Regions from separate parts of the Sphingomonas sp. Xoc002 genome, predicted to be linked through region 1. Evidence: riboswitches for the same ligand, from Rfam matches in the RefSeq annotation. Region 1 holds a riboswitch; the other holds the start of a gene.

What was found. A riboswitch is a leader RNA that binds a small molecule or an ion and turns the genes downstream of it on or off. The one in region 1 is predicted to bind thiamine pyrophosphate.
Region 2: it holds a riboswitch for thiamine pyrophosphate, as region 1 does, so the genes downstream of both, thiC (phosphomethylpyrimidine synthase ThiC) here and ACQR50_RS06700 (TonB-dependent receptor) in region 1, are expected to answer to the same signal.

What each region holds. Positions count from the first base shown of each region.
Region 1 covers NZ_CP191175.1:1,461,737-1,477,223, reverse strand. The annotation lists gene ACQR50_RS06705 (phosphotransferase enzyme family protein) at 1-228, opposite strand, end outside; gene ACQR50_RS06700 (TonB-dependent receptor) at 288-2,588, opposite strand; TPP riboswitch at 2,620-2,729, opposite strand; gene ACQR50_RS06695 (S9 family peptidase) at 2,856-5,282, shown strand; gene ACQR50_RS06690 (DUF885 domain-containing protein) at 5,501-7,300, shown strand; gene ACQR50_RS06685 (M14 family metallopeptidase) at 7,310-9,118, opposite strand; gene ACQR50_RS06680 (DUF2252 family protein) at 9,285-10,472, shown strand; gene ACQR50_RS06675 (hypothetical protein) at 10,709-10,951, opposite strand; gene katG (catalase/peroxidase HPI) at 11,112-13,337, opposite strand; gene ACQR50_RS06665 (PQQ-dependent sugar dehydrogenase) at 13,664-14,938, opposite strand; gene ACQR50_RS06660 (NAD(P)-dependent oxidoreductase) at 14,978-15,487, opposite strand, start outside.
Region 2 covers NZ_CP191175.1:3,668,961-3,684,447, forward strand. The annotation lists gene thiC (phosphomethylpyrimidine synthase ThiC) at 1-1,586, opposite strand, end outside; TPP riboswitch at 1,622-1,731, opposite strand; gene ACQR50_RS16815 (ferritin-like domain-containing protein) at 1,879-2,910, opposite strand; gene ACQR50_RS16820 (ferritin-like domain-containing protein) at 2,945-3,925, opposite strand; gene egtD (L-histidine N(alpha)-methyltransferase) at 4,127-5,104, opposite strand; gene egtB (ergothioneine biosynthesis protein EgtB) at 5,107-6,378, opposite strand; gene ACQR50_RS16835 (cob(I)yrinic acid a,c-diamide adenosyltransferase) at 6,418-6,981, opposite strand; gene ACQR50_RS16840 (twin transmembrane helix small protein) at 6,986-7,213, opposite strand; gene gluQRS (tRNA glutamyl-Q(34) synthetase GluQRS) at 7,224-8,075, opposite strand; gene ACQR50_RS16850 (HNH endonuclease) at 8,186-8,752, shown strand; gene ACQR50_RS16855 (EF-hand domain-containing protein) at 8,770-9,228, shown strand; gene ACQR50_RS16860 (hypothetical protein) at 9,306-10,571, shown strand; gene ppc (phosphoenolpyruvate carboxylase) at 10,685-13,360, shown strand; gene ACQR50_RS16870 (OsmC family protein) at 13,366-13,770, shown strand; gene ACQR50_RS16875 (chorismate mutase) at 13,905-14,261, opposite strand; gene ACQR50_RS16880 (FMN-binding negative transcriptional regulator) at 14,468-15,115, opposite strand; gene ACQR50_RS16885 (methylated-DNA--[protein]-cysteine S-methyltransferase) at 15,112-15,487, opposite strand, start outside.

The sequences.
Region 1 (15,487 bases):
GAGATGGGCGATGAAACCGTGCTCCTCCGCCAGTCCCGCCACGCTCCGCACCCGGCGATCATGCCGCTTCAGCAGCAGCGCGTCGCCGCCGGTATGGATCAGCGTCGCAGCGGAAAAGGGACGCGGCGAATGCCAGTGCAGCGCTTCGATCGCGGGCGCATCCGGAAAGCACGCCAACACCGCCGCCGCTTCGTCGGGTGTGACGGCGGGCCAGGTGGGTGCCTCCATCGCCAACCCCATACCATGCACGCGGTGTACCCCGCCCGGATCGCCTGCCCCGCTCATGCTCAGAAGGCGCGCGACACGGTGGCGACCACCGCCGCACCGCCACCGACATAATAGCCCGGCGCATTGCCCGTGATGAGCGTGCCGCCGCGCCCGATCGTATCGCGGGCGTTGGTGGTCACCGCCTGAACACCCGCCAGGACATGCGGATTGGTGACGTTGATCGCGTTGAGGCGCAAATCGGTTCGCTTGCCGTCCAGCCAGTCGGCCAGATGCACGCCGACGGCCAGGTCCAGCGTCGCATAGCCGGGAATGCTCTCGTCATTCATGAAGGTCGCATATTGGCGGCCGACATATTTGCCCGCGATGCTGCCGAACAGCAGCCCGTCATCATAGGTGCCGCCGCCGCCGATCTGGAAGGTCGGGCTCGACACCGCCCGCTTGCCCCGCGTCGGCAGAAAGTCGGTGCCGACCGGCAGATCGTCGTCGATCCGCGCGCGCAGATACTCGCCCGAGACATAGACGCTGACGCCCTTGGCGGGGCGATAGTCGATCTCGCCATCGACGCCGTAGGAGGTCTGCCCTCCGGCATTCAGCGTCGAATTGACCAGCGCGCCGCCATTGTCGATCACGGTCGCCAGCTGGCGGTTGCGGAACTTGTAGTGGAAGCCGGTCACGGACGCCGACAGGCTGGGGCCGATATAGCGATAGCCCAATTCCTGCGACACCGAGTATTCGTTCTTCAGCGCGTCCGTGCCGCGCGTCGTGACGACACCGCCATAATAGCTGTCGTAGAGCGTGAACTCGTTGGGCGTGCGGAAATTGGTGGTGATGTTGGCGAACAGCTGCTGCCGGTCGTCGATCGCGTAGTGGATGGCCGCACGCGGCAGGGCGACGAAGCTGTTGCGCCGGACCGCGCTCTGCGGCCCCGGTAGATAGTTACGGCCGTTGCGCAGCAGGTCGACGCCCTTGAAGCCGATATCGACCGTCAGGCGCTGGGTCAGCGCGATGCTATCGGCGAGGAACACGCTCTTCGTCACGGTGACGGTGCGCTGGTTCTCATAGGCGAACAGACGGCCATCGGCGGTGCGGATCGCACGGGCACGATAGCCCCAGCGGTCGGCGGGGCGGCCGTCCGGATCGACCGACGTATAGGTCTGCGTCACCCGGTCGGTGCCGTAATCGAACCACAGCCCTGCCGTCAGCCGGTGGATACCCGCCTGTAGGGTCAGCTTGGCGACTTGCCCGGCGCGCATCTGGTCACCGGTGTAATTGCCCAGCACCGTCGCCACGCCGTCCACCGCCCCGGGCAGGGCGATTGCTTGGGTCAGTTCCTCATTGCCCAGGAAGTTGCCGGTCGTCGCCAGCTGAGTGCCGTAAGGCGAATTGCCATAACCGAATTGGAGATAGCCCGTGCTGTCAAAGGTCAGCCGGTCCGACAGCACCAGATGCACCGGTGCCGAGGCATAGAGATTGCGGAACGGCGCGCGGTACAATTCCCAGTAATCGGTATCGCCCGGCGTATAGCGCGCATTGTAATTGAACCCGCGCCCTTGCGCCTGCCACTCCGCCAGCGTCGGGCTGGGGTAAGCGGAGGAATTGGCGTCATTGTACGACAGCGCCAGGCTGGCGCGGTTGCCATTCCCCCATTCGCGCAGCAGCTTCGCATCGACATGCTGGCGCGTGTCATATCCCGCCCCCCGCCAATTGTCCGCGCGCGTATTGGAATAGGAGACGAACGCCTTCAGGCCCGTGCTCCCGATCTCCCCCGTATCCACCCGGACGAAGACACGGCGCATGGCATAGGAACCGAGCGCTAGGTCGGCGAGCAGTTGCCGCGTCGCCTTGGGATCATCGAGGCTCAGCGACAGCAAGCCGCCCGCCCCCACGACGGTCGGCGCATCGAGATCCACCGATCCCGGCGACAGCGCGATGCGACGCAGATTCTCGGTATCGGCGAATTGCGACGGATAGGCGTAGTAATAGCCGATGTCGTTTTGCGGCGCGCCCTCCATCAGCACCCCGATCTCGTCCTGCCCCAGGCCGCGCAGCGTCAGGCTGGAACTGGTCGACAGACCGTAGGGGTCGCTGGAGGCGACGTTCGCGCCGGGCAGCAGGTTGACCAGTTGGAAGGCGTTCTGGGTCGGCGCCTGCTTGACGATGAAGTCGGTCGCAACCTCGCTGACCGCATGGGGCGCGGTCTGATCGGGCAGCAGGCCTTCGGGATCGCGGTGGCCGATCACGCGGATATCCGCAGGGGCATCGGGGGCTTGCTGCGCCAGGGCGGTCACCGGCCACGCGGCGGACAGCATCAGAGCACCAAGGCGGATCATCGTCTGATCGCGCAAAATCACAACCGGCATCATCTCTTCGTCCACTTCACGGAGGGACGACGGAAGAGCCGCGCACCCTCCCTACGCCGGTATGACCCGGATCAGGTTCAGCGGGTCATGGGCTGCTGCCCATCTCTCAACCGCGCATCAGCGGCCCCCCGGGGATGGCGCCGTCTAGGCGGTTATGCGCCACATGCAAATGCCTATCGCATCTGCCCTTGCCGCAAGCCCCGAAAGGACTGGCAGGCCCGACGCGCCCGTGGCACATGATCCGCCATTCATCATAAGGGGTTACGAATGCGCGCTGGTGCCTGCCTGATCACTCTGCTGCTTGCCACCACTGCCCATGCGCAGACGCCCGGCACCACCTATCACCGCGCACCCGATGCTATCGCGAAGGCGCTGGAAAACCCGCCGACCCCGGCCGTCGCGGTCAGTCCCGACCACCGCACGCTCGCGATCCTGGGGCGGGAGAACCTGCCGACGATCGCCAATCTGTCGAAGCCGATCCTGCGCCTCGGCGGCTATCGCATCGATCCCGCGACCAATGGCCAGGCCGAAGTGCGCGTCCAATGGCTGAACGCGCTGAGCTTCAAGGACATCGGCAGCGGCCGGACCGTCGCGGTCCAGTTGCCCACCGGGATGCGCTTCGCGTCGCCGGACTGGTCGCCCGACGGCAGTCGCCTCGCCTTCTATGCGCAAGATACGGACGGCCTGTCGCTCTGGGTCGCCGAGCGCGATGGCCGGGTGCGGGCGGTCGCACGGGGGCTGAACGGCGCCTTCGGCACGCCGTTCGTCTGGATGCCGGACAGCCGGTCGCTGGTCGCCTATACGGTTCCTGCCGGGCGTGGATCACCGCCCCCCGCCGCGACGACGCCGACCGGGCCGATCGTGCAGGAAAGCAGCGGCCGGACGTCGGCTGCGCGCACCTATGAGGATCTGCTCGGCGATGCACATGACGAGGCGCTGTTCGACCATTACTTTACCGGACAGCTCGTCCGCATCGGCCTGGACGACACCGCCCGGCCGATCGGCACGCCCGGCCTGATCCGTGATTTCAGCGTCTCGCCCGATGGCCGCTATCTGCTGACCGAGCGGCTGAAGCGGCCCTATTCCTATCTGCTGCCCGCCCGCTTCTTCCCGACCGAAATCGCGGTTTCGACCATCGATGGACAGCCGGTGAAGACGCTCGTCGACCGCCCGCTGGCCGACGACCTGCCGGTCGATTTCGACGCGACGGTAAAGGGGCCGCGTGAGGCGGAGTGGCGGTCCGACGCGCCCGCGACCCTGGTCTGGGCCGAGGCGCTGGACGGCGGCAATCCGCGCGTGAAGATCGCCTTCCACGACAAGGTCATGATGCAGGCCGCCCCCTTCGACGCGCCGCCGGTCGAACTGGCCCAGACCCCGGCGCGCTATGCGATGACGATGTGGGGCGATGACGGCTTCGCCATGGTCGTCGACCGCGAATGGCGGAGCCGCACCGAACACCGCCTGGCCGTCGCGCCGTCGCGGCCGGGGCAGAGCCGGATGCTGCTGACCCGCAATTATCAGGATCAATATGGCGATCCGGGCCGCCCGATCCTGGAGGAGAATGCGGCGGGCAAGCCGGTGATGCGCTTCACGCCCGGACATGACGGCACCTATGTCACCGGCGAGGGCGCGACCAAGGCGGGGGCTTTCCCGTTCCTCGCCACCATGACGCTGGCCGGTGGCGAGCAGAAGCGGCTTTGGACCGCCAAGGCCCCCTATTACGAGCCGGTCGTCGCGATGCTCGACGACAAGGGCCAGCGCATCCTGACCCGGCGGGAGAGCGCGACGCTCGCCCCCAATTACGTCATCCGCACCGTCAAGGGCGGCGGGGCGAAGGCGATCACCACCTTTGCCGACCCCGCCCCCGTCTTCGCGGGCGTTACCCAGCGGACGATCACCTATAATCGCGCCGATGGCGTGCCGCTGTCGGCTACTCTCTATCTGCCCGCCGGTTACGATGCGAAGCGCGACGGCCCGCTGCCGACGCTGCTCTGGGCCTATCCGGCCGAATATACCGACGCCAAGGTCGCCGGACAGACGGTCGACCAGGGCAATCGCTTCGTGCGGCCGCGCGGTATCAGCCACCTGTTCCTGCTGACCGAGGGCTATGCGATCCTCGACAATCCGGCGATGCCGATCATCGGCGAGGGCGGCGCGGAGGCGAACGACACCTATGTCAAACAGCTGCGCGAGGATGCGCAGGCGGCGGTCGACGCGGTGGTGAAGCTGGGCGTCGCCGACCGGACCCGCATGGCAGTCGGCGGGCATAGCTATGGCGCGTTCATGACCGCCAATCTGCTGGCCCATACCGACCTGTTCCGCGCCGGGATCGCGCGATCAGGGGCCTATAACCGCACCCTGACCCCGTTCGGCTTCCAGGCCGAGCAGCGCACATACTGGCAGGCGACGCCGACCTATACCGAGATGAGCCCCTTCACCTATGCGGACCGGATCAAGGCGCCCATCCTGCTCATCCATGGCGGTGCCGACGACAATAGCGGCACCTTCCCCATTCAGTCGGAGCGGATGTACGCCGCGCTGAAGGGCAATGGCGCAACCGTCCGCTATGTCGTCCTGCCGAACGAACCGCACGGCTATCGCGCGTTGGAATCGACCGAGGAAACGCTGTGGCAGATGACCGATTGGCTCGACCGCTACGTCAAGCCGAAGCAGCCTGCGGCGGCGGCGGACTGACGGGCATTCATGGTGCGTTGCCGTGCAGGCACCTGGCCACCGTTAGGCCGAGTCCCCACGTTCTGATTGGACCTCTCTTTACATTCCTCCACTGAAGGGGGAGGAATGACGGTGGAACGGCACCCATGGATCACACCGGCTGTGCGAAGCCCCGCTTGCCCAGCAGCCACTTTGTCGCCTAGCTTCCCGTAAATAGCTTTATAACGGGGAAAAACGGCATGGATCGTCGCAACTTCATTATGTCCGGCGCGGCCACCGCCGGGCTGACCATGTTGCCCGCGCGGTCCGCCTTCGCGCAGGCGTCCGGCGACGCGCGATTGAACACCGCCTTCGATCAGGTCCTGGCGGAGACGGTACGTGAGTCACCCGAGTTCGCGACTTCGCTGGGTCTGGACACGGGCCGGAATGCCGATCTCCGCCATCAGCTGGGCGACAACAGCTATGGCGCGATCGCCAAGAACCTGGCCCGCAGCCGCAAGGCGCTTGCCCTCGTCACCGCCATCGACCCCGCCTCGCTGTCGCCTCAGGCGCGGATCGATCGTGAGGTCGTGCTCTACAACATCAAGTCGAACATGATCGGCCCGGAGCAGTTCGGCCTGTCCTCGCCGCAAGGGCCCTATCCGATCTCGCAGCAGGACGGCGTGTATTTCTCGCTGCCCGACTTCCTGGCCTCGACCCATCCGGTGAAGACCGCGGACGATGCCGAGGCCTATCTCGACCGGCTCTCGCTGATGGGGCGTCAGCTCGACAACGAAACCGACGTACAGCGGCGTGAAGCCGCCAAGGGCCGCCTGGCGCCCGACTTCTCGCTCGACCTCGCGCTGGGGCAGATGGCGAAGCTCCGTTCCCCCGCCGCCGCCGACAGCCAGCTGGTCCAGGCGCTGACCCGCCGCACCGACGCGGCGAATATCGGTGGCGACTGGAAGGCGCGCGCGACCCGGATCGTGGCGGAACAGGTCTATCCCGCGCTCGACCGCCAGATCGCACTGCTGCGCTCGCTCCGCCCCTCGGCCCGCAGCGCCGCGGGCATCTGGGCGCTGCCCGACGGCGAGGCGATGTATGCCGCGGCGCTCGCCCAGGCGACCACCACCACCCTGTCACCCGATGCGGTGCATCGCATGGGTCTGCAACAGGTCGCCGAACTAACCGCCCAACTCGACACGATCCTGCGCGGCCAGGGCCTGACGCAAGGCAGCGTCGGCGCACGTCTCGATCAGCTCAACCGCCAGCCTGCGCAGCTATACGCCGATGACGACGCCGGTCGTGCCGAACTGCTCGCCAGCCTCAACGCCAGCGTAAAGGCGATGCAGGCTCGCCTGCCCCAGGCGTTCACGAACCCGCCCAACGCCGCGCTGGAAATCCGCCGCGTCGCGCCCGAAATCCAGGACGGCGCGCCCAACGGCTATTATTTCCGCGCCCCGCTCGATGGTTCGCGCGCGGCCATTTACTGGATCAATCTCAAGAACGTCCACGACTGGCCCAAATACACGCTGCCCAGCCTGACCTATCATGAGGGCGTGCCGGGCCATCACCTTCAGATTTCGACCGCCCAGCGCGCGCCGACCCATCCGCTGCGCAAGATCGCCTTCTTCAATGCCTATCTCGAAGGCTGGGCGCTCTATGCCGAGCAATTGGCCGACGAACTGGGCGGCTATGCCTCACCCGTCGAGCGCGCGGGCTATCTCCAGTCCTTCCTGTTCCGCGCCGCGCGACTGGTCGTTGATACGGGCATCCATACCAAGCGCTGGACGCACGACCAGGCGACCAGATATCTTGTCGACACGGTCGGCTTCGCCCCCGGCCGTTCGCAGCGCGAGGTCGAGCGCTACTGCGTCTCGCCCGGCCAGGCCTGCAGCTACAAGATCGGCCATGCCGCCTGGCTGCGGGCCCGCGAAAGGGCCAAGGCGATCGCTGGCAGCCGTTTCGACCTGAAGCATTTCCACGACGTGCTGGAAGCGGGTGCGATGCCGCTGTCGATGCTCGAGCGTATCGTCGAGGAGCGGGCGCGCGCGGTCTGACGCCGCGCGTCAGTCCACCTCGCGCGCGATCGGGTAGCGAAACGGATAGGGATGCCCCGGCCCGGCCTCGGCATAAAGCCAAGCCAGCCGGGCGTCCGCGTCAGCGGCGAAGGCAGGCTCGTCCTTGAGTTTCTGCTCGAAGCGACGATTCACATCGGCATCGGTGTCGAGAAGCTGCTCTCCCAGAGCGGCGAGCACATAGGCGTCGGTATTGGGCGCCGGTGCCAGCATCTCCGGGAAAAAGCCCCAGGCCAGGAACGAGTCCTGGCTTTCGGGTTCCAGCAGGGCGGCGGCCAGCAAGCCCAGCGGCTGATCGGCCGGAACACGGACACTGCCCGCCGGCATCTCCTGCTCGACACTGGCATGGGCGAAGCGTGCGGTGATCGGATAGCGTCCCTCATTGGGCTGGGACAGCTTCGGGTCGATCAGTTGGACCCGGTCGAGCTTGCGGGTCTGCGGCGCCCGTATCGTCTCGAACCGGATGCCGTGCAGGCGGAGCCGTTCGATCACCTCGGTCTGCTCGGGTGGAATCCACCAGGCCCTGGGCAGACGCACGGTTTCGACCGGCTGCTGCCCGATGATCGGCATTCGAAAGGTGATCGGCTTGCCCAGCCAACGCTGCTCGTCGCGCCCGGAGGCTGGCGAGCGATAGGTGTCGAATGCGACGCCCTTGAAATTCTCGATCCAGCCGATCGGCGCGGCGGCGGGTTCCCACCGCGTCAGCAACTCGGTGGGGCGGCTCGCCCGGTCGGCCGCCTTGGCCTCCGCGATCCGGGTCCGATCGGTGGCGGCGACCTTCAGCGCGGCTTCCAGCAGGACATAGGTTCCTAGGACCCGCTGACGATAGGGTTTGAGCATATGGTTCTCGACCAGCACGGTCGGCATGCCGATGAAATCGCCATAGCCGGTCGAGTAGCGCGGCCCTTCGGGGCTGTAGCGTATGCCTTTTTCCGGGTGCCGCGTATCGATCGGGCTGGGATAGATGACCGGAATATGCCCCGCCGCCGTCAGCGCGGTCGAAACCGCCGGACCGAAGCGCCCCTCCAGCCAGTCGGCGGTGGCACGGTGCCGCGCATAGGTGCCCCAACCCGCATAGGTGAAGGTCACGTCATACTGCATGTCGAAGCCTTCGCTGACATGGCAGTCGATATAGAGGATCGGGTCGAGCGCCCGGATCAGGCCGATCATCGCGCGCGATTCCGGCGCATCCAGCTTGGCGTAATCGCGATTGAGGTCGATATTGCGCGCATTGGCATCCCGCCCCTTTTCGGCGGGGCCTCGGATGTGCGGATAGTTGTACGCACTCCTCTGTTCGTGCCCGTCGATATTGTAGATCGGCACGAACACCAGATCGACCTGATCGAGCAGGCTGTCCTTCCCGCGTAGCGCAATATCGCGCAGCAGCATGAGCCCGGCATCCTTGCCGTCTATCTCGCCCGAGTGGATACCGCCCTGCACCAGCACGACCGGCTTGCCCGAACCGCCCTTGCTGGCGCGGACATAGATCATCTCGCGCCCCTGGGTGGTGCGGCCGAACGTCTCGACGCGGATGAAGGGCGACGCCGCTTGCAGGCGTGCGAGCCATGCCCTCACCTCGGCATAGCGCGGCGTCGTCTGGAAACCCGATGCCTCGGCCGGGGTGATCCAGGGATCGCCCGCCTTTGCGATCAGGGCTTGGCTCTTCCCGGACCATGGCAGGGTCGGCGGCAGGGGCGCGGGCTGCTGCGCATTCAGGCTGCCTGCCGTTGTCAGCAGCAAAAGGGCGGAAAGACGAGCACGCTTGGTCTGCAAGGCAGCACTTTCAGAGGGGACCGACATGAAGTCGCCGCCTTATGATACGATATAGCGTACCGCAACCCGACACTCGTACTGGCTCAACATCGCTACTTCGGCGACAGCCCAAGTCACGCCGCTGGCAATGTTTTGTTACTTTCGGCGCGCCGTCGCGTTGTCGTGGAGTAATTCGTTCGAGGTCCCATTACACATGCCCTTTCCCGCCGATCGCAGTGCCATTCTCGAAGCCCGACGTACGCTGAAGATGGCGCGATCCGCCCATGCCTATGTCCGGGGCAACACGGCGAAATTCTACGAATGGCTGGCAGCGTCCAAGGCGGCGCGGCGGGTGCCGCAGGGACCGGCGATCTGGATTTGCGGCGACTGCCATCTGGGCAATCTGGGGCCGGTCGCCAATGGCCGTGGCTCGGTGGAAATCCAGATCCGCGATCTCGATCAGGCCGTGATCGGCAATCCCGCGCATGACCTCATCCGGCTCGGCCTGTCGCTGGCCACGGCGGCGCGCGGCTCCGACCTGCCCGGTGTCGTGACCATGCGCATGATGGAGGCGATGGTCGAAGGCTATGCCACGGCCTTCCGCGGTCCCGATCGCGACGATCCCGACCTCGACTCCGAAATCGTCCGCAGCGTCGAGCGCGAGGCCTTGGGGCGGCGCTGGCGCCATCTGGCCAAGGAAAGGCTGGACGCGGTCGAACCGCGCATTCCGCTGGGCAAGAAATTCTGGGAGCTCTCGCCCGAGGAGCGTGAGGCGCTGACCGCGCTGTTCGCCGACGAACGGGTCGGTGCCATGGTCCTGTCGCTGAAGGGCAAGCCGCAGGACCGCGAAGTCCGGCTGGTCGACGCCGCCTATTGGATGAAGGGGTGCAGTTCGCTCGGGCTGCTGCGCTACGCCGCGATCGTGGCGCTCCGGACACGCAAGGGCAACTGGTCGTACGCGCTGGTCGACCTGAAGGAAGCGATTGCCCCCATCGCTCCCGCAGCGCCCGGCACAAAAATGCCGAGCGACCCTGCGGAGCGGGTGGTGACCGCGGCCCGCCATTTGTCCCCCTATCTCGGCGAGCGGATGATGCCCGTCACGATGCTGGACCGCTCGCTCTTCATCCGCGAACTGACCCCGCACGACATGAAGCTGGAGGTCGATCAGTTCAGCCAGGGCGAGGCGGTTCGCGCCGCCCGACATCTGGCTTTCGTCGTCGGGACCGCCCATGCGCGTCAGATGGACGCAGCCGCACGCTCCGAATGGCTGGCGATGATCGAAGCGGATCGGAGCGGTGCGCTCGACACGCCGTCATGGCTCTGGGAAAGCGTCGTCACGCTCTCTGGCAGTCATGAAACCGGCTATCTTGAACACTGCCGACGCTATGCCATCGCCGCCTGAAGCAGGACAGCATTACACTGAAGCAACGTGAGCCCCTCCCCTTCAGGGGAGGGGTTGGGGTGGGGCCTTTCCACGAACGCCGTGCTTGTGGAAGCGCCCCACCCCCTGCCCCTCCCTGAAGGGGAGGGGTGGTTTAATCTCAGGTCATTATTGCTGCTTCCTTCCTTCTCCCCTCAAAGAGGGGCGAGGGAAAGACAGGGCGCATGTTGACGCTCGGGGGAGAGCTCAAGCCCCAATCAGCCGGAATTGGCCTCGGCGATCAAGCGCGCCATGCGCGCGGCGTCCTTGGCGACCTGTTCGTCGTCCAGTTCGCGACGCAACCATCGCATCTCGTGAAGATTGCCATGCTCGTCGAGCTCACCGCATCCGATCCGCTTGCCATAGTCCAGCAGCGCGCAGGTCGCCCCGGGGACATGCGCCCGGACGATCTTCTGCACCTCATCGATAACATATTCGCCGGAACCAGCAATTTGCGCCATATCATCCTCTGATCGAGCCTCGGGATAGCATTCGCATCGACGCGCACGAAGCCGTTTCTTCGCCCCTCCCCTATCGGACGGCGCAGCGGACACAAAAAAGGGGCGCGGTGCCCAGACATAAGTCCGGCGCACCGCGCCCCCCGCAAGGCAATCGACAGGCTTAGCTGGCCTGGTTGGCCGACACCGGCTTGGCGGTCACGTCGAAGCGATCGGCGTTCATCACCTTCACCCAGGCCCGCACGAAGTCGCGCACGAACTTTTCCTCATGCCCGTTCTCGGCATAGACCTCGGCGGTCGCGCGCAGCTGCGAGTTGGAGCCGAAGATCAGGTCGGTGCGGGTCGCGCGCCACTTTTCCTGGCGACCGCCACGGTCGTAACCGATGAACTTCTCGTCGCTCGACGCATCGACCAGATCCCAGAAGGTATCATTGTCGAGCAGGTTGACGAAGAAGTCGTTGGTCAGCTGACCCGGACGATCGGTCAGAACGCCTTCCGGCGCATCGCCGAAGTTCGCGCCTAGCACACGCAGGCCGCCGACCAGCACGGTCATCTCCGGTGCGGACAGCCCCAGCAGCGCCGCCCGGTCGAGCAGCAGCTCCTCGGTCTTCACCGGGTTGCGGGTCTTCAGATAGTTGCGGAAGCCATCGGCCTGCGGCTCCATCCACTTGAAGCTCTCGACATCGGTCCATTCCTGCGTCGCATCGCCGCGACCGCCCAGGAACGGGACGCTGACGTCGAACCCGGCATCACGCGCCGCCTTCTCGACCGCCGCCGAGCCCGCCAGCACGATCGCATCGGCCAGCGACATGTCGCCGCGCAGTTCGTTGAGCTTGGCCAGCACCGTCTGGAGCTGTTCGGGCTCGTTGACCGCCCAGTCCTTCTGCGGCGCCAGCGCGATGCGGGCACCGTTGGCGCCGCCGCGATGGTCCGACCGGCGATAGGTCGATGCCGAAGCCCAGGCGGTCTTGACCAGCTGTGCGACCGTCAATCCGCTGGACAGCACCGCGTCCTTGAACGCAGCCACGGCCGCATCCGACGGTGCAGTGCCTTCGGGCACGGGATCCTGCCAGATCAGCGTCTCTTCGGGAGCTTCCGGCCCGAGATAGCGGATCTTCGGCCCCATGTCGCGGTGGGTCAGCTTGAACCAGGCGCGGGCGAACGCATCGTCGAGCGCCGACTGATCGTCGCGGAAACGCAGCGCGATCTCGCGGAACTCGGGATCCATCTTCAGCGCCATGTCGGCGGTGGTCATGATCGTGGGCACGCGCTTGTTCGGGTCGCGCGCGTCGGGGGCCATGTCCTCCGGATCCGGATTGACCGGGGTCCACTGCTTGGCACCCGCCGGGCTCTGGGTCAGCTCATAGTCGTACTTGAACAGCAACCGCAGATAGTCGCCGGTCCACTGGGTCGGATTGTTCGACCAGGCACCCTCGATACCCGAAGTCGTGATATGGCCCTGGCCGATCTCCTCGCTGTCGGTCAGCCAACCCAGACCCTGCTGGTGGATCGCTTCCGCGGCGGGGTTCTTGAAGCCCGTGGGAGGCTTGGCACCATGCGCCTTGCCGAAGGCGTGGCCACCGGCGGTCAGCGCCACCGTCTCTTCCGAGTTCATGGCCATGCGCTGGAACGTCGCCTTCATGTCGCGCGCCGAGGTCAGCGGATCGGGATTGCCGCCGGGACCTTCGGGGTTGACGTAAATGAGGCCCATCTGGATCGCGGCGAGCGGTCCTTCTAGTTCGGGCAGTTCCTCGGTGATGCGGGTCTGCGCACCTTCGTCGACCCACAGCTCCTCGGCGCCCCAGAAGGTGTCACCCTCCGACGCATAGACGTCCTTGCGGCCGCCCGCGAAGCCGAAGGTCGGGCCGCCCATGCTCTCGATCGCGACATTGCCCGCCAGGATGAACAGATCGGCCCAGCTGATATGCTTGCCGTATTTCTGCTTGATCGGCCAAAGCAGGCGCCGCGCCTTGTCGAGATTGCCGTTGTCCGGCCACGAGTTGAGCGGCTCGAAACGCTGCTGCCCCGAGGACGAGCCGCCGCGCCCATCGGTCACGCGGTACGTACCGGCGGCGTGCCAGGCCATACGGATCATGAACGGGCCATAATGGCCATAGTCCGCCGGCCACCAGGACTTGCTGTCGGTCATCAGCGCGAGCAGGTCTGCCTTCACCGCGGCATAGTCGAGCGTGTTGAACGCCTCGGCATAGTCGAAATCCTCGCCCATCGGATCGGGCGAGATGCCGTGCTGGTGCAGCATGTCGATCGGCAGCGCATCGGGCCACCAGTCCTTGTTGGTCCGCCCCAGCAGCGACCGTGCCTTGACCTCGCCGCCGCCCTTGCCGCCCATCGGGCAACCGCTGCCCTTGGGCTGTTCATAATCGGCCATGTCGGTGTCCTCTTCCAACCGGTGTTCCTATGGGAGCGAAGGTGCCGCATCGGACAAGACGCTGTCCAAGCGATTTTTCGGGCCTGACAGATTTCATTAATCGATCACTGTCGGCACCGCGCTCATGGAACAAAATGCCTTGGAACGCGGCCGGTTGCAGATTGGCATGGCGGACCGTCTGTCGGGGCGCACGTCCCAGCCCGCTGCGGGGCAGTCGGAGATGACGACCGTCCGCTCCGCCCTGAAGAGCGGGAACGGACGGTGTCCATCAACAAGCGTGAGCAAGACCGCCGGGCGATCTTCCCCCGGCCCGGCGATCCGGCGACTTACGCCGAGCGTCGCGACGACAGTCGCAGCAACCGGCCGCCATCGCCATCCTCCAAGACCCACAAGGCGCCATCGGGACCGGTCGTCACGAAACGGATGCGGGCCCCCATGTCCCAGCGTGCCGCTTCCCGTGGCTTGATGCCGTCGAACGTGATCTGCACCAGCAGGTTCGATCCCAGTCCGCCGACAAAGGCCGAACCCCGCCATTCGGGGAACATGTTGCCCCGATAGAAGGTGAAGCCCGCAGGTGCGATGACCGGGTTCCAATAGAGCGCCGGTTGCCGGAACTGCGGCTTGGTGTCGGGACGCGGGATCGGCTTGTCGTTGTAATTGTCGCCATAGGAGACCAGCGGCCAGCCGTAATTGGCACCCGGTTCGATCAAGTTGAGTTCGTCGCCGCCCTTCGGCCCCATCTCGGTTTCCCACAACCGCCCCTGATCGTCGAAGGCGAGGCCGTAGGGATTGCGCAGGCCGCTCACCCAGGTTTCCGCCGGGGTCAGGTTGGGCGCGGGCATCGTAGCCTGCCGGACCTTGGCGGTGGCGGCGGCGACGGTATCCTCGGGCGGATCGATGATGCCGATGCTCGTCGCGCCGGTCTTGCCCGCCGCCGAATTGCCGGGCGCGGGCTTGCCGTCCAAGGTCAGGCGCAGGATCTTTCCAAGCGCCTGATCGGGGTCCTGCGCCGGGGTGAAACGCTGCCGCTCGCCCACCGTCAGGAACAGATGCTGCCCGTCCGGCGAAAAGGCGATATAGCCGCCGAATTGCCCACCCGCACCGCGCGGCAGTTGCCGCCAGATGACCGACAGGTTCGCCAGCGAGGCACCCCCTGCCCCCTCCATCAGCGTCGCACGCGCAAGGGCCAGACCGTCGCCGCCTTCGCCCGGCTCCGCATAGGTCAGATAGACCTGACGATCCTGTGCGAAGGTCGGCGATGCGATAACGAAGAGCAGGCCGCCCTGCCCTTCATGATGGACCGTCGGCACACCGCCGACCGGGGTCTTGGCCCCCGCCTTCGTCACCAGCCACAGCTTGCCCGGCTTTTCGGTGACCAGCATGCGGTCGTTGCCGATAAAGGTGAGCGCCCAGGGATCGTCGAACGTCGCGATCGCCTCGGTACGGAACGGCTTGGACGTCGCGGGCTTGGCGTTCCCGTAATTGACCGGCGATTCCGCGGAACTTGCCGTGGAGCTGCTTTCCTCCGCCTTGCCGCAGGCGGTCAGGGTCATCGCCAGCGTGGCGAGCGGCAGGACGAAGGGTGGGATGCGATGAAACACGGGGGATGAAATCCTTGGCAAAGACGCGGAAGACGGATGTCAGGAATGCTGGGGGCGAAGCGGCTCGACGACGGCGGCGATGTCCTCGTTCGCCCGCCCGGCGGCCGCCGCCGCCTCGAACCGGGCGCGTGCGGCAGCGGCGCTGGCGAGATCGATACCCTGCGCAGTGAACGCCGCCTGGGCATAGGACAGGTCCTTGGCCATCAGCGGGATCAGGAATTGCGGGTCATAGGCACGCTGAAGCATCCGCCCCGCGACCGCACCCAGCAGCGGACTGCCCGGTGCGCCACTGGCCAGCAGGCCGACCGCACGGTCGACATCCAGCCCGCTCCGCTCGATCATCGCGACGGCCTCCGCCAGGCTGGCGATCTGCACGCCGCACAGGAAATTGTTGACCAGCTTCAACAGCGCGCCGCTGCCGGTATCGCCCAAATGGATGGTTTCGCTGCCCATCGCCGCCAGAACGGGTTGGGCGGTCTCCACATCGGACGCGGCACCCCCCACAAGGAAGCGCAGCTGCCCCGACGCGGCCTGCACCTTGCTTCCCGT
Region 2 (15,487 bases), 1.7 Mb from region 1:
TTGAACTGGTCGCGCCAGCGGAACTCGAAGCGGGCGCGGCTCAGGGCGTCGTCGCGCATCTTGGCGGCGGGGTGGCCCTTGGCCAGGTCGGCGGCGTGGGCGGCGAGCTTGTAGGTCACCACGCCGACCTTCACGTCGTCGCGGTCGGGCAGACCCAGATGCTCCTTGGGCGTAACGTAGCAAAGCATCGCCGTGCCGTACCAGCCGATCATCGCCGCGCCGATGCCGCTGGTGATATGGTCATAGCCCGGTGCGATGTCCGTCGTTAGCGGCCCGAGCGTGTAGAAGGGCGCCTCGCCGCACGCCTCCAGCTGCTTTTCCATATTCTGCTTGATCTTGTGCATCGGCACATGGCCGGGGCCTTCGATCATGACCTGCACGTCCTGCGCCCAGGCGCGCTTGGTCAACTCGCCCAGCGTGTAGAGCTCGGCGAACTGCGCCTCGTCATTGGCATCGGCGATCGCGCCGGGGCGCAGGCCGTCGCCCAGCGAATAGGCGATGTCATAGGCCTTCATGATCTCGGTAATCTCGTCGAAGCGTTCGTAGAGGAACGACTCCTTGTGATGCGCGAGGCACCATTTCGCCATGATCGAGCCGCCGCGCGACACGATGCCGGTCACGCGCTTGGCGGTCAGCGGGATATACGGCAGGCGCACGCCCGCATGGATGGTGAAATAGTCGACGCCCTGCTCGGCCTGTTCGATCAGCGTGTCGCGGAAGATTTCCCAGGTCAGTTCCTCGGCGATGCCGCCGACCTTTTCCAGCGCCTGATAGATGGGGACCGTGCCGATCGGCACCGGCGAGTTGCGGATGATCCATTCGCGCGTGTCGTGGATGTTGCGGCCGGTCGACAGGTCCATGACCGTGTCCGCGCCCCAGCGGATCGACCAGACCAGCTTGTCGACCTCGGAGGCGACGTTGCTGGCGACCGCCGAATTGCCGATATTGGCGTTGATCTTGACCAGGAAGTTGCGGCCGATCGCCATCGGCTCGGATTCGGGGTGGTTGATGTTGTTGGGGATGATCGCCCGGCCGCGCGCCACTTCGTCGCGGACGAATTCGGGCGTCACGTAGTCGGGGATGTCCGCGCCGAAGCTCTCGCCGTCGCGGACATATTCCTTGAGCATTTCGCGGCCCAGGTTTTCGCGGGTCGCGACATATTCCATTTCGGGCGTGATGATGCCCCGGCGGGCATAATGCATCTGGCTGACGTTCATGCCTGCACGCGCGCGCAGCGGACGGTTCAGCCCGGTGCGCGGGAATTGCGGCACGCCGCCCGACCGGTCAGGACCCAGCTGGCCATTGTCCTCGGGACGGATTTCGCGGCCGTCATAGGTCTCGACATCGCCGCGCGCCTCGATCCAGTTGCGGCGGATCTGCGGCAGGCCCGCCATGATGTCGATGCGGGCATTCGGATCGGTATACGCTCCGCTCGTATCGTACACGCGCAAGGGCGGTTCGCCCGAGGACGGGTCGAGATGGATTTCGCGCATCGCGACGTTCAGCGGGCCGACGTGAATCTTCTTCGAGCCACGAATAGGGCCGGTCGTCACGCCGATCTCGGCCTTTGCGGGGATATCTGCCATAGTCGTCCACTCCATGCGGAGGAAACGGACCATGAGAGATGGGGCCGCTCCCTCCCTACGCCGGTGTCAGCCGGATCAGGTTCAGCGGGTCAGGGGCTCTTGCCCCCCTCTCAAGCGCAGGCCAGCGCTCCCCCGGGGATGGGCCTGTCATAAGCGACTTCGCGGCGGATAAGAAGCGGTTTTGCGTGAAGGTGGATCAGCCCGGCGACGCAAACAAAATGCCCCGACCGGCCAGGGGACTGGCGACCGATCGGGGCAAACGGCCCTTGGAGGGGACCTTGGGAAGGGGGTTTTAGCCGCTGGCGGCGCTGGTACGGACGTTGCCGTTCAGGCCGCTGGGGAAGAAGCCGCCGCCGGTCACCGCCGCCTTGTTGAGATACACGACGTTCAGCACCTGGCCGGGCGTGCGGACAAAGGCGATGGCGTTGGAGTCGGCGGGAACCAGGTTCGCCACCTGCGTGCCGTTCACCGTCGTCACGAGGCCTTGGTCGAGATCGGCCGAGCCGTCCAGGCTGTCGCGCGCGTCGGAGATCTTACCCGCATTGGTGATCAGCGCCGAATTGCTCAGTCCCTTGCGGTACAGCGTCGTGCGGACCAGACCGGCATGATAGGCCTCGGCCGCGTGAATGCCCGCCGCCGCCTCGATGAAGGTCTTGTTCGTCAGCAGGGAGACGCCGCCCATATAGGCGGTGACGCCGACATCCTCGAACAGGAACGCGCCGAGGAGGAAGGCTTCGTCCGAGGCATAGGGGTCGAAGGTGCCGCTGGTGATCACGCCCGCCGCCAGCGCCGCCGCCGTGAACGCGCCGCTGGCATCGCCCGACAGGTTGATCGCGGGCTGCGCCACCGCCGCACTGCCCAGCGCCGAGCGCAGGAAGTTGACATGCGCGATCTCGTCATAGGCGATCTCGCGCGCATATTGCGCGACGATCGGGTCCTTGAACTGGACCTGACGCGGCTGGCCCGCGCCGTTGGTGGCGCTGGTGTTGATCGCGACCGCGCCTTGCGATCCGGTGCCGGTCAGCGCCGACGACGGCAGGCCGGTGCCGAAGGCGGCATAGCTGTAGAATTGCGCTTCCAGATATTCGAGCTGGAGCGCGAAGTTCAGCACATCGGCATCCGTCACCGACCCGGTCGGGGTGGTGGTGGGCGTCGGCGTGGGCACGACGATGACGTTGTCGCCATCGTCACCACAGGCGCCCAGCATCGCCAGGCCGCCGACGGCGCCAGCCCCGGCGGCCATACGCATGAAACGGCGACGATCGGACCGACGCTTGGCGGAGGCTTCTTCGATAACCTCGAGAATGCAGCGTTCTTCGCTCATGATTCAAATCCTCTCCAGAGGAGGAAAAAGGGGATCAGTTCGCCACGCTCGCGCGCAGATTGCCGTTGACGCCGGCCGGGAAGAACCCGCCCAGCGTGGCGGCCGCCTTGTTCAGGTACACGATGTTGAGCACCTGCCCCGGCGAGCGGCTGAACGCGATGCCGTTCGTATCGAGCGGCACGATGTTGGACACCAGCTGTCCGTTGACCGTGGTCTGGGCGATCCCCTGGTCGAGGTCGGTCGAACCGTCCAGGCTGTCGCGCGCGTCGGAGATCTTGCCTGCGGCGGTGATGAGCGACGATTCCGGGTTGGGGTCGGCATAGCCGCGGGCATAGAGCGTCGTGCGCACGATGGCCGCGTGATAGGCCTCGACCGCCAGAATACCGGCCGCTGCCTGCAGGAAGGTCTTGTTGCTGATCAGCGGCGAGGCGCCCTTATAGGCGGTCACGCCGACATCCTCGAAGATGTACGCGCCCAGCAGGAAGGCGGTGGGCGAGCTATAGGGATTGAAGGTGCCGCTGGTAATCACGCCCGCGGCCAGCGCCGCCGCCGTGAACGGGCCATTGGCATCGCCCGAAATGTTGATCGCGGGTTGTGCGACCGCCGCACTGCCCAAGGCGGTGCGCAGGAAGGCGACATGCGCCGCCTCGTCCGCCGCGATCTCGCGGGCATATTGCCCGACAATGGCGTCGTCGGCGCTGCCGGTCGCGAAATTGACCTGCTGGCCGCCGGTCACGGCACCCTGGGTGCCGGTGCCGGTCAGCTGGTTGGAGGCCAGGCCGGTGCCGTTGGCGGCAAAGGCATAGAACTGCGCCTCGAGATATTCGAGGTTCAACGCGAAGTTCAGAATGTCGGTGTCGGTGATCGCCGACTGGGCCCCGGCCTTGCCCGCCAGGGAAAAGGCGGTCACGCCGGCGGCTGCCGCGCCCATCGCCGTCTTGAAGAATTCGCGCCGCATATTGCGGCGCTCGACCCGTGCATCGAACGCGTCGAGCAGTTGTGCGCTTTCCGTCATCATGCTCCTCCCGATCAGGAACCAGCGGCCAGCTCTTCTGTTATAATGTAACGATCAGAAGTACATGCCGTGGGGCTTTGCCAAGGCCTGCTTTGCGAGCGAGGTCTTGGCCGAACCGGGAGTCAAAACGTCGGCTCCGACGAAAAAGACGCATCGAACTAACAAAAATTAGATTTTAGTCGCGATATCACGACAGGACGTTCATGGCGCAAGCCGAGCCGATTGCGCTTCGGCCAGATAGACCGAAAACAGCTGATCCGGGTCCGTCCAGTCCTTCACCGGGGTCCAGCCCCCCGCACGCAGCAGGATCTTGGCATCGCGCGGGCCATATTTGTGGCTGTTCTCGGTATGGATCGTCTCGCCCGCCGCCATGGCGAAGGGGCGTCCTTCGATGGTGAAGTCGACATCCTGCTGCGCCGCCAGATGCATCTCGATCCGCGAGCGGTCGTCGTTCCAGATGGCTCGATGGCGAAAGGCGTCGACCGGGATGGTCCCATCCAGTTCGCGATTGATCCGGTCGAGCAGGTTGCGGTTGAACGCCGCCGTCACGCCTGCCGCATCGTCATAGGCGGGGACCAGCACGTCGCTGGGCTTGGTCCGGTCCATGCCAATCAGCAGCATCGCCCCCTCACCCAGCGAGCCGCGCATCGCACGCAGCAGGTCGGTCGCCATGGCGGGCGTCATGTTGCCGATGGTCGATCCGGGGAAGAACCCCAGTTTCGGCGCATCCGCCACCATCGCGGGCAGCGTCAGCGGGCGCATGAAATCGCCCTCCAGCGGATGGATGGGCAGGTCGGGAAACGCCTGTTGCAGCCCGCGCGCGGATTCGCGCAGGAAGTCGCCGGAAATGTCGATCGGCACATAGGCCGATGGCTCGACACAGCGCAGCAGAACCGGCGTCTTGGTCGAGGAACCCGATCCGAATTCGACCACCGCGCGCCCCTTGCCGACATGCGCGACCAGATCGGGGCACATGGTCTTCAGGATCGTCGTCTCGGTCCGCGTCGGATAATATTCGGGCAGGTCGGTGATCGCCTCGAACAGCTCGGACCCCTTGCGGTCGTAGAACCAGCGCGCGGGGATGGCGCGCGGACGACGCTCCAGCCCGGCAAGGACGTCGGCGCGGAAGGCGGGGTCGGCCAGCGACATCTGGCCGTCCTCGATCTCGGGCTTCAGCATGCTTAAAGATCCTTTGCCAGGCGGACGCCGGTGAACTGCCAGCGTTGATGGGGGTAGAAGAAATTGCGGTAACAGGCGCGGGCATGGCCCCGCGGCGTCGCGCAGCTGCCGCCGCGCAGGACGAACTGCCCGTTCATGAACTTGCCATTATATTCGCCGACCGCGCCCTCGACGGGGTGGAAGCCGGGATAGGGGCGATAGGCGCTGCCCGTCCATTCCCAGACATCGCCGAAAAAGGCCGGGCCACTCGAGGAGGGGCGCGGCTCGATCGCGCCCGCGCGGTCCAACTGGTTGCCGCCCGATGCGTCGAACGACGCGGCCGCCGCTTCCCACTCGAACTCGGTCGGCAGTCGCGCACCTGCCCAGGTGGCGAAGGCGTCGGCCTCGTAGAAGCTGACATGGGTGACCGGCGCGGCCGGATCGATCGGACGTCGCCCGTCGAGCCCGAACCGCGTCCAGCCGCCGTCGCGCTGTTCCCAATAGAGCGGCGCGGCGATGCCCTCGCCTTTCACCCAGGCCCAGCCGTCCGAAAGCCAGAGCCGCGCGTCATGATAGCCGCCATCGTCGATGAACTGCATCCATTCGGCATTGGTGACGGTGCGGTCGGCCAAGGCATGGCCCTGAAGCAGCGCCTGATGACGCGGCCCTTCGCAATCGAAGGCGAAGCCCTGCCCGTCATGGCCGATCTCGACGATCCCCGTCCTGCCCTCGATCCAGCCGATCGGACCGGGCATGGCGACGGGAGCTTTCGACTCGGGCGTATAGATTGCTGGTTCGAGCGGGTTTTCCGAGAACAGGTGCAGAATGTCGGTGACGAACAATTCCTGGTGCTGCTCCTCGTGATGACAGCCCAGCGCCACCAGTTCGAGCGCCTCGGCGGGCAGGTCGGGCAGCGCCGCCAGCAATGCGGCATCGACATGGGCCCGATAGGCGCGCACCTCGTCCAGCGTCGGCCGTGTGATCATCCCCCGGCGATGGCGCGCATGACGCTTTCCCTCCGCCTCGTAATAGCTGTTGAAGAGAAAGGGGAAGCGCGGGTCGTGCAGGCCGTAACCCGGCACATGGTCGCGCAGCACGAAGGTTTCGAAAAACCAGGTGGTATGCGCCATATGCCATTTGGCGGGCGAAGCGTCCGGCATCGACTGGACGGTCGCATCGGCATCGGACAGCGGCTCGGCCAGCGCCAAGGTCAGCGCGCGGACCGAGCGATAGCGGGATGCCAGGGAATCGGCAGGTGTCAGGGTCGCCGCAGAGGACGGCACAAGGGTCGGCATTGGGCGCTCCCCGGGATAGCGGGAAACGCGGTCGGCCCCTTACCGTACCATGCGTGCCCCTCCTGGAACCCAAAGAACGTCCGATGCGCCGCTTTGGTTCATCGTGCGCGCAGCGACAAAAAGCCAATCCGACAATCGGTTGAGATAGGCGAGCGCGGGCGGGTTGATCGCCTCCTGCCCGGCCAGCGCCACGGCGGCGCGCTCGGCCCGCCGGGCGATGGCGCGCGCCAGATGCAGATGCGCGGACGCCGCGCTGCCGCCAGGCAGGATGAAGCTGGTCAGCGGGGACAGCGACGCGTTCATCGCGTCGATCTCCGCCTCCAGCCGCGCGACCTGCTCGGGCACGATGCGAAGCGCCCCCTCCACCTCTCCGGGCGTGGCAAGATCCGCGCCGAGGTCAAACAGATCGTTCTGGATCATGGTCAGTCGCTCGCCCAGCGGCCCCTCGACCGACAGCAAGGCCACGCCGATCGCACTGTTCGCCTCGTCCACCTCGCCGATCGCGACCATGCGCGTATCCACCTTGGAACGGCGCGATCCGTCGACCAGCCCGGTCGTGCCTTCGTCGCCGGTCCGGGTGTAGATTTTCGTCAGCTTGACCAAGGAATCAGGTCCGCCCTGCCATGAACAGCAACAGCACGACCACGGTGATCGCCAGCGCCTGGAAGAAGATGCGCTGCTGCATCATCCGGTTGGACTTGAGCTGCGACGCGGTCGGCCCCTCGCCCTTCGCCTCGGCGGTCGCCTCCTGGAGAAAGGTGATGATGCCGCGCACCAGCGCGACCAATGTGGCGAGCATCGCCGCGATCAGCAGGATCACGAGAAAAGTGGTCATGCCCTTGAGCTTACGCCTCCCCCAGCCGAAATCCAGCGGGAAGCATATTGCGCCGCAGCGCATTCGCCAGCGCGTGGCCGTCCTCCCCCGCCTCGCGCATCGCCGCCAGGGCGGGCGCACCGTGGCGCTTGGCCAGACGCTGGCCGTCCGTGCAGACGATCAGCGGGTGGTGGTGATAGAGCGGCGTCGGCACGTCCAGCAGCGCCTGGAGCAATCGGTGGACATGGGTGGCGTCGAACAGATCGACGCCCCGCACCACGTCGGTCACGCCCTGCGCCGCATCATCGACCGTCACCGCCAGATGATAGCTGGCGGGGGCATCCTTGCGCGCCAGGATGACGTCGCCATGGGCGAGCGGGTCGGCGACGACCTCGCCCGCATATTCGTCCTGCCAGGTCAGCGGCCCGGCGCGATCGACCGCGCGTGCCATGTCCAGCCGCCAGCTGTGCGGCTCCCCCATCCGCGCGGCGCGCGTCTCGTGCGACACATGGCGGCACGTCCCCGGATAGAGCGGCGTCGCGCCATGCGGCGCCGACAGGCTGGCGGCGATCTCGGCGCGGGTGCAGAAACAGGGATAGAGCAGATCGGCCAGCCGTGCCTGCGCCGCCGCATAAAGGTCCAGCCGCTTGGACTGGAAGGACAGGTCGTCCCATTCCAGCCCCAGCCATTCCAGATCGCGCAATATCGCATCGACATGCTCGGGCCGACTGCGCGTGCCGTCGATATCCTCGATCCGCAGCAGGAAGCGCCCGCCCCCCGCACGCGCCAGATCGAACGCACGCACCGCCGACAGCGCATGGCCCAGATGCAGCCGCCCGGTCGGGCTGGGCGCGAAACGCGTGGCGCGTGGCGCTCCACTCATCGCCCGCCCTCTTGACCGCGATTCCAATAGCATGTTCTCATACGCCCGAGTGTCATAGCCATGTCACGCGCTTGCGCGAATAGCGTCGGCGTACATCGATGGGAGGAGCTGTGTTTCATCCCGATTTGATCCGACACCCGGACAGTTGTCCGGCGCTCGTACTGAATGCGGACTATACGCCGCTGTCCTATTATCCACTGTCGGTCTGGCCCTGGCAGACCGCGGTGAAGGCCGTGTTCCTCGACCGGGTGGATATCGTCGCCCATTACGAGCGCGAGGTGCGCAGCCCGACCGCCAAGGTCAAGCTGCCCTCGGTCATCGCGCTCAAGCAATTCGTGAAGCCGTCGCAATTCCCGGCCTTCACCCGTTTCAACCTGTTCCTGCGCGACCGCTTCTCCTGCCAATATTGCGGATCGCACCGCGACCTGACCTTCGACCATGTCATCCCGCGCGCGCAGGGCGGCCGCACCACCTGGGAGAATGTCGTCACCGCCTGCGCCCCCTGTAACCTGAAGAAGGGCGGGCGCACCCCACGCCAGGCCGCGATGCCGCTCCACATCGAGCCGATCCGCCCGACAAACTGGCATTTACAGGAACATGGCCGCAGCTTCCCGCCCAATTATCTGCATGAAACATGGCACGACTGGCTCTATTGGGACGTTGAGCTGGAAGCGTAACGAAGCGGGAGTGTCGAATGCGTGGATGGGCAAGGGGCCTGATCAGCCTGGGATTGATGGCACTGGCCGCCACCACCACCGCCTGTGGCAAGAAAGCGGAGAACCGCGCCGAAGCCGACCGCGCCGCCGCCAAGGCGGGCTTCGTGCCGCCCTCCGTCACGTCCCGCGTCGACTTCGGCAGCATGATGGCGCGCCGCTTCCGCGAACTCGACCGCGACGGCAACGACATCATCACCGCCGATGAAATGCCCACGACCAATTCGCGCCTGTGGGAGCTGGACCGCAACAAGGATGGCGAGATCACCGAGAGCGAGTTCTTCGAGGGGATGCTGGCGCGCTTCGACCGGATGGATCTGAACCGCGACGGCACCGTCACCTCCGAAGAACGCGAGGCATCGCGCACCGAACGGCCCGCGACACCCGCCAATCCGGTCGCGACCGGCGCGAACGCGACCCCGCCGGGGAATGCGAACTGACGCCACGGCGCCCGGTACGGAGGACCTGGGCAAGGCCGACAAGTTGCGTCAGATTATGCCCATCGGGGGGCATAATTGTGCGCAAGCTATGGATGACGGTGACGCTGATGGCCTGCGCAACCACGCTGTCGGCCCAGGAACCCCAAAAGAAGCCGCCCTTTGCCGATCGCCTGGCGCAGGTCCGATCGCATTTCAGCGTCGACGCGACCGGACTGCACGGCCCAGGCGCCACGACCATCGCCGATGCCGTCACCAAGGCGCGCTATGTGATGATCGGCGAGGATCATCTGTCGCGCGAAATCCCGATGTTCGTGCGCGGCCTATGCCGTCTGATGGCGCCGGACGGGCTGCGCGCCTTTGCGGTCGAGACGGGGCCCGAGGCCGCCCGGATCGTCAACGCCCATCTCCGCCGCCCCGACCGGGTCGCGCGCCTTACTGCGTTCATGCAGACGCATCCCGACGGCATGGCCTTCCAGAATGGCCGTGACGAAAGCGACATGGCGGCCGATTGCGCCAAGATGGCCGGGCCTGACTTCGCGATCTGGGGTTTGGACCAGGAATTCTTCGGTGCGTCGGGCTTGCTGCTCGAACAGATGCAGGCCGCACACCCCGGCCCCGTCGCCCGCACCGCGATCGCGCGGCTGGTCGAGCTCGACCGCGCAGCCAGCCAAAAGGCCATGGCATCGGGATCGGTCGGCGATCTGCTGATCTTCACGATCGGCGAGGCTCAGCTGGCCGACGCGGACGCCGCCATCCGGCGCGACGGCGGGCAGCGGGTTCGCGAGCTGTTCGACAGCCTGGTCGAGACGCGCGCCATCTATCTGGGGCAGAATGACGATGGCTATGCCTCGAACGGACGCCGAGCCCGTCTGATGAAGCGGACGCTGATGAAGCATCTGGCCGAGGCCCCCAAATCGGCGCGGGTCCTGTTCAAGTTCGGCGATCTCCACGCCGCCAAGGGCGTCAACGGGCTAGACCAGCGAGACCTGGGCAATTTCATCGCCGAACGCGCCGAGGGCGAAGGCGCCGAGTCGCTGCACATCGCAGTCTATGGCGCCAGAGGCGTGCATGCCCTTTACAACGGCGTGGGGCGGCAGGTGCGGACCGAACCCTTCGTCATGACCGACGATGCGGACTATGCTTGGCTGAAGGACGCGCTGGGCGGGCTCGACAGCGGCTCTTCCGAATGGATGCTGGTCGATCTGCGCCAGCTTCGTGCCCATCCGCCCAAGGATATGCCGCCGACATGGCGCCGAAAGAGCCTGCAATTCGACCTGCTGGTCGTCGCACCGACGCTGACTCCGTCGACTTTGATGGGATCGCAGGCGGTTCCCAAGCCCTGACCCGACAAGGGCACGTGCGCAATATCCCATAATTGTCACTACTAGATATTATACCAAAATTACCATCCGCAATCGGTTGACGCCTGCCCTATTGCGTTGCAGCAATAGCGCCCATGACGACCCTGCCTCCGATCGCCAACAATGCCGATATCCGCTTCCTGGGTGCCCAGCTCGGTGATGTGATCCGCCGTTATGGCGGCGACGCGCTGTTCGAGGCGACCGAGGCGATCCGGCGTGCCTCGGTCGATCGCTATCGCGGGCTGGGCGAGGACGGGTCGGTCGACCTGCAACTGGAACGCCTCGCGCTCGACGAGACGCTGGATTTCGTGCGCGGTTTCATGCTGTTCTCGATGCTCGCCAATCTGGCCGAGGACCGGCAGGGCATTGCGCGCGAGCCGGGCACCGACATTGCCGAGGTGCTGGCGACGCTGTCCGAACAGGGTATCGACCGCGAGGCGGCGATGGAGCTGCTGGCGCAGGCGCTGGTCGTCCCGGTACTGACCGCGCACCCGACCGAGGTGCGGCGCAAGAGCATGATCGACCACCGCAACCGCATCGCCGAACTGCTGGCGATGCGCGATGCGGGCCGTGACGTCACGCCCGATGGCGACGATGTGGACGCGGCGATCGGCCGCCAGATCGCGCTGTTGTGGCAGACGCGCGTGCTGCGCCGCGAGCGGCTGTACGTCACCGACGAGGTCGAGACGGCGCTGTCCTATTTGCGCGACGTGTTCCTGCCGGTGCTGCCCGCTTTGTACCAGCGCTGGGACAAGGCGTTCGGGGCGCGCGTGCCCGCCTTCCTGCGCCCCGGTTCGTGGATCGGCGGCGACCGCGACGGCAATCCCTTCGTCACCGCCGAGTCGCTGACCACCGCGCTCGCCCAGGCGGCGGACGCGGTGCTGACCCATTATTGCGAGGGGGTGCACGCACTGGGCGCCGAGCTGTCGATCTCGACCGGCCATGCGCAGGTGGACGAGGCGGTGCTGGCGCTGGCCGATGCCAGCGGCGACGAGGCGCTGAGCCGCTCGGACGAACCCTATCGCCGCGCGCTGTCGGGCATCTATGCGCGGCTTTCGGCCACGCATCAGAAGCTGACCGGCAAGACCCCGCCGCGCCCCGGCCGCCTGACCGGCGAGCCCTATCCCGACCCCAAGGCACTGCGCACCGATCTGGTCGCGATCGCGCGGGGGCTGGCCGCGCAGGGCGACGGGGCGCTGGCCAGCGGCGGCGCGCTCGGGCGGCTGATCCGCGCGGTCGAGACGTTCGGCTTCCACCTCGCCACGCTCGACCTGCGGCAGAATTCGGCGGTGCATGAACGCGTCGTCGCCGATCTGCTGAAGGTGGCGGGCGTCGAGGCGGATTATCTGGCCCTGGACGAGGAGGCGCGCGTCGCACTGCTCCGCCGCGAACTGGCCAATGCCCGGCCGCTGTTTAGCCATTATGCCGACTATTCGGACGAGACGCGCTCCGAACTGGCGATCGTCCAGGCCGCCGCCGATGCCCATGCCACCTATGGGCCGAAGTGCATCACCAACTATATCGTCTCGATGGGCAAGTCGGTGTCCGACCTGCTCGAAATCAACCTGATGCTGAAGGAATTCGGCCTCTACCGCCCCGGCGAGCCCGCCACCGCCGCGATCATGGCGGTGCCGCTGTTCGAGACGATCGAGGACCTGGAGGCCGGGCCGGAGATCATGCGCGCCTATTTCGCGCTGCCGGAGATTGCCGCGATCGTCCGCGCGCGCGGCCATCAGGAGGTGATGATCGGCTATTCGGACTCGAACAAGGATGGCGGCTATCTGACCTCCACCTGGTCGCTGTCCAAGGCGTCGAGCGCGTTCCGCCCGGTCTTCGACGATCTGGGCGTCAGGATGCAGCTGTTCCACGGGCGCGGCGGCGCGGTCGGGCGCGGCGGCGGCAGCGCCTTTGCCGCGATCCGCGCCCAGCCGCACGGCACGGTGCAGGGCCGCATCCGCATCACCGAACAGGGCGAGGTGATCGCGGGCAAATACGGCACGCGCGACTCGGCGCTGACCAATTTGGAAGCCATGGCGTCGGCGACGCTGCTCGCCAGCCTGGAGCCGGACCGGCTGTCGGCGGCGGACACCGCGCGCTTTACCGCCGCGATGGAAGAACTGTCGGCCACCGCCTTCTCCACCTATCGCGGGCTGGTCTATGGCACCGAGGGTTTCCGTACCTTTTTCCGCCAGATGACCCCGATCGCCGAGATTGCGGGCCTGAAGATCGGCAGCCGCCCGGCCAGCCGCAAGAAGTCCGACGCGATAGAGGATCTGCGCGCCATCCCCTGGGTGTTCAGCTGGGCACAGGCGCGCGTCATGCTGCCGGGCTGGTACGGCGTCGGCACCGCGATCGCGAATTTCGAGGACAAGGCGTTGCTCGCCGAGATGGCGAAACACTGGCCCTTCTTCGCGGCCACGCTGGCCAATATGGAGATGGTGCTGGCCAAGTCCGACATCGGCATCGCGCGGCGCTATGCCGGGCTGGTCGAGGACGAAACCCTGCGGGACGCGATCTTCGGACGAATCCATGACGGCTGGCACCGCGCGCGCGACGGCCTGCTGACCGTCACCGGCCAGACACGCCTGCTGTCCGACAATCCGGCGCTGGAGGCATCGATCCGCCTGCGCCTGCCCTATATCGAGCCGCTCAACCTGCTGCAGATCGAACTCATGAAGCGCCACCGCGCGGGCGAGGACGATCCGCGCATCGGCGAGGGTATCCTGCTGTCGATCAACGGCATCGCCACGGCGTTGCGCAACAGCGGGTAAGAGCGGTGGCGGATTTCGTCGTTCATTACGAGGGCGGCCTGCGCTGTCATGTCGCCCATCCCGACAATGGCACGGTGCTGGTCATGGACGCGTCGCAGGAACTGGGCGGGCGCGGCGAGAATTTCTCGCCCAGCGACCTGCTGTCGGTGTCGCTGGGCGGCTGCGTGCTGAGCATCATGGCGATGGCGGGCCGCGTCGCCGGGCTGGAACTGGCGGGTGCGACGGCGACCGTGACCAAGAAGATGGGCAATGCGCCGCGCCGGATCACCACGCTGGGCGTCACGGTTCGGGTGCCGGGGCGATATGATACGGCGCAGCGCAAACGACTGGAGGCGGCAGCGGCCGCCTGTCCGGTTCATGCGGTGCTGGGAATCGACGCGCCGATCGCGATCGTTTGGGACGGGGACTGACTTTCGCAATTCCTCCCCTGCAAGGGGAGGGGAACCAGCGAAGCTGGTGGAGGGGTGTAGCCGCTGGCCGTGACACCCCTCCGACAGCCCTGCGTCCTGCCACCTCCCCGGCAAGGGGAGGAACAGGCCTGAACCTACCGCCTCTTCTGCCGCACTTCCTCCGCCGTGAACCCCTCGACCATCGCGCGGAAGGTCGCTTCCGCCACATCCCGGCTTACCCCCTGCGTCGCGGCCTTTTCCCGGATGCGCGTCAAAATTTGCCGAATCCGCGCCTCGTCCCGGACCGTCGCGGCCGAGGCCTTGAAGCGCCCGGCTTGTGTCACATAGCGCGACCGCTCGGCCATCAGGCGCAGAATTTCGTCGTCGATCCGGTCGATGTTGGTGCGCACTTCCCCCAGAGTCCGGCAGCAGGGCGTGGCAGGCCCCTCTGCCGGGGCGGGCGCGGATAGCAGGATGGCGAGAAGCATGGAGCAAATGGGCAACAGGCGCATCTGGAGTCTCCGACACGGGACCGATATCCGGCCCGGTACGGCCGCACTTCCCCCGCCACCAGTGACATCGCCGTCACGTTGCGGTGATCCGATTCCTCCCTTTGCAAGGGAAGGGATGTCCTGCTCTCGAGAGGGCGACACCCCTCCGTCAGGCCTTCGGCCTGCCACCTCCCCCTTCAGGGGAGGAATGAATTGGTAAATCCGCCTTACCCCGCCCGGTCGCGCTCGGCCTGTTCCATCACCGCCGCCATCGCCCAGTCACCGGGCGCGTCCGATGCCGCCAGTCCGGCGATCACGCCGCGCCGATTGGGCTCGGGGTGATGCTGGGCGATTTTCCACACCCCCTCCAGCCGGGCAACGCGCAGGGTCAGGCCGACGATGCCGCGCTGCAAGCCATGGATGAAATCCACAGGCGCATCGTCCATCGACCAGGGTTCGGCCCGCCCCGCTTCCCTCGTCTCCGTCAATCGTGCGAGATGCGCCGCCAGCCATTCGGGATCGCGGGTGACGGACAGGACCCCATGCGCCTGTATCACCACATAATTCCAGGTCGGCACGACCTTCCCATGCTCGCGCTTGGTGGGATACCAGCCGGGATGGACATAGGCATGCGGCCCCTGGAAGATCGCCAGCGCCGCCGCACCGCCCTCGGCCAGCCGCCAGACCGGATTGGCGAGCGCCACATGCCCTTCCAGGATCAGCGCCCCGCCATCGCGCGATGCGATCATCGGCAACGACACCGCCTCGGGCACGCCATCACGCACCACGACCAGCGAAGCGAGGCCGATTTCCGCAACCGCCTCCAGCAGCACCTCTTCCCGCGTCTCGCGAAAGGCACGCGGCGGGTAGCTCATGCCAGCGCCAGCGTCGGCTCGCCGCGTTCGTGCGCCAGCAGCCATTGCTTGACCGCCAGTCCGCCCGCAAAGCCGGTCAACGTGCCGTTCGCGCCGATCACCCGGTGACAAGGCGTCACGATCGATAGCGGGTTGCGCCCGTTCGCCGCTCCGACCGCGCGCGATGCCCCCGGCCGCCCGATCGCGGTGGCGAGCGCGGCGTAGCTGCGCGTCTCGCCATAGGGAATAGCGCCCAGGCCGGTCCACACCGTCTTTTGAAATGCGGTGCCTACCGGGTCGAGCGGCAGGTCGAACTCGCGGCGCTCTCCTGCGAAATACTGCGACAGCTGGCGTATCGCTTGCGTCAGCACCGCATGTGCCGGATCGTCGCGT